DNA from 2 places in the Variovorax sp. J31P179 genome. Region 1 is predicted to be linked to the other one. Evidence: predicted binding sites of a transcription regulator. Region 1 holds the regulator's gene; the other holds the start of a gene.
The links. The regulator FNR, encoded in region 1, switches genes on or off when oxygen is low (the NO sensors DNR and NnrR bind a similar motif). The targets are predictions, from matches to a motif close to TTGATNNNNATCAA.
Positions count from the first base shown of each region.

Region 2: the regulator FNR is predicted to act here: its motif matches at 1,239-1,252, upstream of QTI17_RS18905 (protocatechuate 4,5-dioxygenase subunit alpha).

Region 1 covers NZ_JASZYL010000004.1:21,950-25,345, reverse strand. The annotation lists gene ccoG (cytochrome c oxidase accessory protein CcoG) at 1-1,288, shown strand, start outside; gene QTI17_RS11200 (FixH family protein) at 1,314-1,598, shown strand; gene QTI17_RS11195 (hypothetical protein) at 1,601-1,846, shown strand; gene fnr (fumarate/nitrate reduction transcriptional regulator Fnr) at 1,827-2,543, opposite strand; gene hemN (oxygen-independent coproporphyrinogen III oxidase) at 2,668-3,396, shown strand, end outside.
Region 2 covers NZ_JASZYL010000007.1:24,150-27,545, reverse strand. The annotation lists gene pdeM (ligase-associated DNA damage response endonuclease PdeM) at 1-227, shown strand, start outside; gene QTI17_RS18910 (LysR family transcriptional regulator) at 240-1,160, opposite strand; gene QTI17_RS18905 (protocatechuate 4,5-dioxygenase subunit alpha) at 1,287-1,625, shown strand; gene QTI17_RS18900 (class III extradiol dioxygenase family protein) at 1,646-2,479, shown strand; gene QTI17_RS18895 (TPM domain-containing protein) at 2,476-2,991, opposite strand; gene QTI17_RS18890 (TPM domain-containing protein) at 2,994-3,396, opposite strand, start outside.

The DNA.
Region 1 (3,396 bases):
CGCGACGCAGGGGGTCTTCTGCGGCCTGCCCTGGCTCGAGTGGGGCCAGCGCCAGGCGGTGCTGTTCGACCTCGGCGCGCGGCGCTTCTTCCTGTTCGGGCTGGTGCTCTATCCGCAGGACCTGATCTACCTGACCGGGCTGCTGGTGGTCTCGGCGCTGTCGCTGTTCCTGTTCACTGCCGTGGCGGGGCGCCTGTGGTGCGGCTACGCCTGCCCGCAGACGGTCTACACCGAGATTTTCATGTGGGTCGAGGAGAAGATCGAGGGCAGCCGCATCGCGCGCATGCGGCTCGACAGCGGCGATTTCTCGGCCGAGAAGCTGGTCAAGAAGTGGTTCAAGCACGTGGTCTGGATATCGATCGGCCTGTGGACCGGCTTCACCTTCGTCGGCTACTTCACGCCGATCCGCGAACTGGCCATGGAATTCCTGCAGACCCGGATGGGCTCCTGGGAAGTCTTCTGGGTGCTGTTCTACGGCTTCGCCACCTACGGCAACGCTGGCTTCATGCGCGAGCAGGTGTGCAAGTACATGTGCCCCTATGCGCGCTTCCAGAGCGCGATGTTCGACCGCGACACGCTCATCGTGAGCTACGACACGGCACGCGGCGAACCGCGTGGCGTGCCGGCCAAGGGTCGGGCGGCCGCTGCCGCATCGGAGTTCGGCCATTGCATCGACTGCAAGCTGTGCGTCCAGGTCTGCCCGACCGGCATCGACATCCGCCAGGGGCTGCAGTACGAATGCATCGGCTGCGGCCTGTGCGTCGATGCCTGCAACATCGTGATGGACAAGATGTCGACCCCGCGCGGCCTGATCCGCTACGCCACGCAGAACAGCATGGCCGGGCGCTGGACGCCGCGCCAGGTGCTGCGCCGCGTTCTGCGGCCGCGGGTGCTGGTCTACACCGCGGTGCTCGGCGCGCTGTGCATCGGCCTGCTGGCGAGCCTGGTGACGCGCACGCCGCTGAAGGTCGACGTGGTGCGCGACCGCGCCTCGCTGGCCCGCATCGTCGACGGCGGCCAGCTCGAGAACGTCTACCGCCTTCAGATCATGAACGCCACCGAGCAGGTGCAGCGCTACCGGATCGAAGCCAGCGGCCTCGAGGGTCTGCACGTGTCCTCGGAGCCGGTGGTCGAGGTCGCGCCGGCGCAGTCGCGCTGGGTGGCGGTGCGGCTGCAGCTGCCCTACGGTGCGGCGACGGCCGGTTCCCACAAGGTGTATTTCGACGTTCGAGCGGAGGGCGGCCAGGGCAGCGTGTCCGAGAAGGCCGTGTTCCTGGTCCCGCGATGAAATCCAGGCCCCAAGGAGGCAGAAGATGACCGACAAGAGCAGCCATGACGAAGCGACGCGTCCCTGTCCACCCTGGTGGCGCTTCGGGCTGGTGTGGATGGTGATCGGCGGGCCGGGCCTGGTGGTGATCGCGAGTTTCGCCACCTTGTGGCTGGCCCTGCGCACGCCCGACCCGGTGGTCGACGAGGACTACTACCGCAAGGGCGTGGAGATCAACCGCACGCTGGCCGACAAGAAGCTCATGCCGGCGGTGGCCGGGCGCAACCACGCGGCCACCCCGAGCGCCGACGTGCCGTCGCCGAGGCGCTGAACATGCAGGCGCAACGCTGGATGTGGATACTCTGGCCGGCATTCCTGCTGGCCTGCGCGCTCGAGGTGCTGGTGTTCGCACTGGTCGATCCGGGCGACCTCAACTGGCGCGGCGAGGCGTTGGGCGCCTCTCGCCAGGCGGTCTACACGGCCGGGTTCTTTGCCTTCTGGCTGCTGGCCACGGCGGCGGGCGCCTTGACGCTGCTGCTGGCCCGGCCGGCGGCCGAGCTCAACAGCCCGGCGGATTGACGATGCGGCGCAGCGCCTCGGGATCGAGGATGCGCACGTTGCGCTGCTCGACCTCGACCATGCCGTCGGCCGCGAACTTCGACATCGTCCGGCTCACGGTCTCGAGCTTGAGGCCGAGGTAGCTGCCGATTTCCTCGCGCGTCATGCGCAGCACCAGCTCGGAGCGCGAGAAGCCGCGCGCATGCAGCCGCTGCACCAGGTTCAGCAGGAAGGCCGCCAGCCGCTCCTCGGCCCGCATGCTGCCGAGCAGCAGCATCACGCCATGCTCGCGGACGATCTCGCGGCTCATGATCTGGTGCACGTGGCGCTGCAGCGCCGTCACCTCGCGCGACAGTTCCTCGATGCGCTCGAAGGGCATCACGCAGACCTCGGAGTCTTCGAGGGCGACGGCGTCGCAGGTGTGCTGGTCGTTGACGATGCCGTCGAGGCCGATGATCTCGCCGGCCATCTGGAAGCCCGTGACCTGGTCGCGCCCGTCCTCGCTGGTGACCCGGGTCTTGAAGACCCCGGTGCGGATCGCATAGAGCGAGGTGAAGGGCTCGCCATTGCGAAACAGCGTCTCGCGCCGCTTGATCTTGCGCCGCGTGGCGACCAGGTCGTCGAGGCGCTGCAGCTCCCCGGGCGCCAGTCCGACCGGCATGCACAGCTCGCGCAGGTTGCAGTTGGAACAGGCGACCTTGATATTTTCGGGCTTCATTGATGCAGTCGGGGTCATGCGGGGATTGTCCGTGGGGGGGTGGGCCGGATGCTTGATGCAGGTCAAGGTTTGCGGATCGCGACGGCGGCATAGTGACACACCGAAGCCCATGCCTGCGTCCGCGATGCCTCCCGTCTCCGCTCCAGCCCTCACGCCGCCCATCGTGGTGCCCGCGCCGTCCGTGCTGCAGCGGTTCGACTGCGCCGGGCCGCGCTACACCTCCTACCCGACCGCGGACCGCTTCGTCGACGCCTTCACGGCCGAGGACTATGCCCAGACGCTCGAACAGCGCGGCAGCACCGGCGCCAGCGCGCGGGCGCTGTCGCTCTACGTGCATATCCCGTTCTGCGAATCGCTCTGCTACTACTGCGCCTGCAACAAGATCGTGACCCGCCACAAGAGCAAGGGGCGCGAGTACCTGGACTACCTGGCGCGCGAGATCGCTCTGCAGGTCGAGCGGCTCGGCCGCGGCGCCGTGGTCCGCCAGCTGCATCTCGGCGGCGGCACGCCGACCTTTCTCGACGATGCCGGCCTGCGGACGCTGATGGGCATGCTGCGCGAGGCCTTCACCTTGTCGCCGGACGGCGAGCATTCGATCGAGATCGACCCGCGCACCGTCGACCGCGAACGCCTGGTGACCCTGGCCGCGCTGGGCTTCAACCGGCTGAGCTTCGGCGTCCAGGATTTCGACCCCGACGTGCAGAAGGCGGTGCACCGGATCCAGCCGGCCGGGCAGGTGTTCGACCTGATGGCGACGGCCCGCGGGCTGGGCTTCGATTCGGTCAACGTCGACCTGATCTACGGGCTGCCGCGCCAGAGCGCGGCCTCCTTCGACCGCACGCTGGCCCAGGTC
Region 2 (3,396 bases), on a different contig from region 1:
GTCATCCGACCCATTTCGTGCTGGCCGGCCATCTTCATCCGGCCTGCAGGCTGCATGGCCGTGGCCGCGACAGCCTGCGCATGCCCTGCTTCGTGCGCGAGGGCGAACAACTGATCCTGCCCGCCTTCGGCGAATTCACCGGTGGCTGGCAGGTGGAGCCGGCGCCCGGGCGACGCTTCTACGCGGTTGGCGGCAATGGCGTCTGGGCGCTTCCCGGCCTGGCCTGAAGGGCGGCGCGGTCAGGACAGGTGCCGCGTCCCCGCCAAGGTGGCGGCCACCACGGCCTCGAGGTGGATGCGCAGCCAGCGGTGGATCGGATCGACCTGGTGGCGCTGGTGCCAGGCCATGTACATCGGCATCGCCGGCGTGTGCAGCGGCACCGGCACCGATGCCAGCCCGCGCAAGGCGCCCTCGATCAGCAGCGAGGGGGCGGTGGCCAGCCACGGCCCGCCGCGCACCAGCGCGCCCAGCCCGGCCATGCCGGGGACGCTGGCCACGATGCGGCGCTCCACATGGCGTTGCGCGAACAAATCGTCGATGTCGAGCCGCCGCAGCGGTTCATAGAGGACGCTCACGTGTTCGGCGGCGAGGTAGTCGGCCTCGGTGGTTGGCGCGGCGCGGCATTCGGCGTCGAAGTAGACGCGGTAGTGGTCCTCGAACAGCCGCTTCTGCATGATGTCCGAGCCCTCGGGCGGACGCGGCGTGATGATCAACTGGCAGGCCTGTTCCCGCAGCATCGCGGGCACCGGCGCGCCCGATGCGATGACCCGCAGCGTGACGCCGGGCGCCTCGGCCCGAAGGCGGCGCAGCAGCGCCGGCACCAGCAGGTCGCGCTGCAGGTCATTGGCGGCCACGGTGAAGCAGGCCGTGAGCCGGGCGGGCTCGAAGCCGGCCGCGGTGCTGAAGGCGCGCAACTCGTCGAGCAGCACGCGGGCGCGCCCGGCCAGCAGTTCGGCCTGCGCGGTCGCCACGATGCCGCGGCCGGACTTGACGAACAGCGGGTCGCCGACGATGGCGCGCAGCTTGTCCAGCAGATGGCTCACCGCCGATTGGGTGACGCCCAGGCGCTGCGCCGCGCGCGTGATAGAGCCTTCCTCGTGCACCGCGAGCAGCAGGCGCAGCAGGTGGCCGTCCAGATCCAAATGATCGAATTCGCTCATGGATGGCATGAGTATGTCGGCCTTTATCGGCGCGTCGATTGCCGGAACACTGCGCAGGCCGGTCTGGAGTGCACGCGATTGATCCAGGTCAAGCATTTGCCCAATCGACCCATCCAGGAGACCTTCATGTGCACCCCCGACATTCCCGGCACGACCCTGTTCGACGGCCGACAGGCCCGCAAGGGCTACGCGCTGAACAAGATGTGCTTTTCCTTCAACCAAGCCGCCAACCGCGAGGCCTTCGTGCGCGACGAGGACGCCTACTGCGCAGCCTACGGATTGAACGCGCAGCAGCGCGAAGCCATTCGCGCCCGCAATGTGCTGCAGCTGATCGAGGCCGGCGGCAACGCCTACTACCTCGCCAAGTTCGCCGGCATCTTCGGCCTCGACATGCAGGACATCGGCGCCCAGCAGACCGGCCTGACGAAGGCCGAGTTCCAGGCCCGGCTCCTGGCCGCCGCCTGACCCGCCCGGAGACACCCGCCATGGCCAATCTCGTTGGTGCCATCACCACCTCCCACGTGCCGGCGATCGGCCGCGCGATCGCCCGCAACCTGCAGCAGGAGCCCTACTGGCGCCCCTTCTTCGATGCCTTCGCGCCAGTGCACCGCTGGCTGGCCGAGACCCGGCCCGAAGTGCTCGTGGTGTTCTACAACGACCACGGCCTCAACTTCTTCCTCGACAAGATGCCGACCTTCGCGGTCGGTGCCGCACCGGTCTACAGCGGCGCCGACGAAGGCTGGGGCCTGCCGGTCATGGCCTCGTTCGAGGGCGAGCAGACGCTGTCGTGGCAACTGATCGACGCGTTGGTGCAAGACGAGTTCGACATCACGAGCTGCCAGGAGATGCAGGTCGATCACGCCTTCGCGCTGCCGATGGCGCTGCTGTGGCCGGACCAGGCCTGGCCCGTGAAGGTCGTGCCCGTGTGCATCAACACGGTCCAGTTCCCGCTGCCTTCGGCCAGGCGCTGCTACGCGCTGGGCGAGTCGGTCGGCCGCGCCATCCGCGGCTGGGACAGCGACGCCCGGGTCGCCGTGATGGGCACGGGCGGCCTGTCGCACCAGCTGGACGGCCAGCGCGCCGGCTTCATCAACAAGGACTTCGACCTGCGGTTCATGGACAGCCTGGTTGACGACCCGAAATGGGCGACGCAGTTCAGCACCCATGAGCTGGTCGAGAAGGCCGGCACCCAGGGCGTCGAGCTGCTGATGTGGCTGGCCACCCGCGGCGCCCTCGGGTCAAGCGCCCGCTGCCTGCATCGGAACTACCACCTGCCGATCTCCAACACGGCCTCGGGCCTGATGCTTCTGGTGCCCTAAAGCACCACCGGCGCGTCCGGCAGTTCGTTGCGGTCGGCCTGGCCCTCGGCCAGCGGAAAGTGCGCGACCAGCAGCGCCGACACTTCTTCCAGCGCCTGGGTCAGCCCGTCCTCGAAGCGCCCCTCGCGAAAGGCGGCGCCCATGCGCTGCGCCAGGGCCGCCCATTGCGCGTCGTCGACCCGCGCATCGATGCCGCGGTCGGCGACGATCTCGATCGCGTGCTCGGCCAGCAGCAGGTAGATCAATACGCCGTTGTTGTGCTCGGTGTCCCAGACGCGCAGCTTGCCGAACAGCATGATGGCGCGCTCCCGCGCCGGCGCATCCCGCCACAGGTAGGACAGCGGCAGGCCGGCCTCGGCGCAGATGCGGATCTCGCCGGTGTGGCGCTTTTCGCTGGCGGATACGCGGCGCGTCAGGCGATCGAGCAGGTCGGCCGGCAGCGCGCGGCGCAGGTCGGCTTCGTCGGTCCAGCGATGGCGCCAGATGCGGGCGAGGCGTGCGAACAAGGCCATGACTACCAGTCTCCCGAGGCGCCGCCGCCGCCGAAATCGCCACCGCCGCCGGAGCCGAAACCGCCGCCGAAGCCACCGCCGCCACCGCCACGAGAAGATCCGCCACCCCAGCCGCCCAGGCCGCCGGCGCCCAATCCGCCGCCCAGGCCGCCGCCGAAGCCGCCGCCGCGCCGGCCGATCGTGGGCCCGGCACCGAAGGCGGTCGACAGCAGCGTGAAGAGCAGGGCGCCCAGCGCGGCCAGCACCGCGATCACGAGGCTGGATGTCAGCACCATCACCACCACGCCGGTCAGGCCGCCGAGCGCCAGCGAGCCCGGGATCTTGCCCAGGATGCGGCGCGCGATCGGGCCCCCCACGAGCACCACCGCGAACAGGAAGATGCCCAGGTCCTGCCAGTTGAAGCCG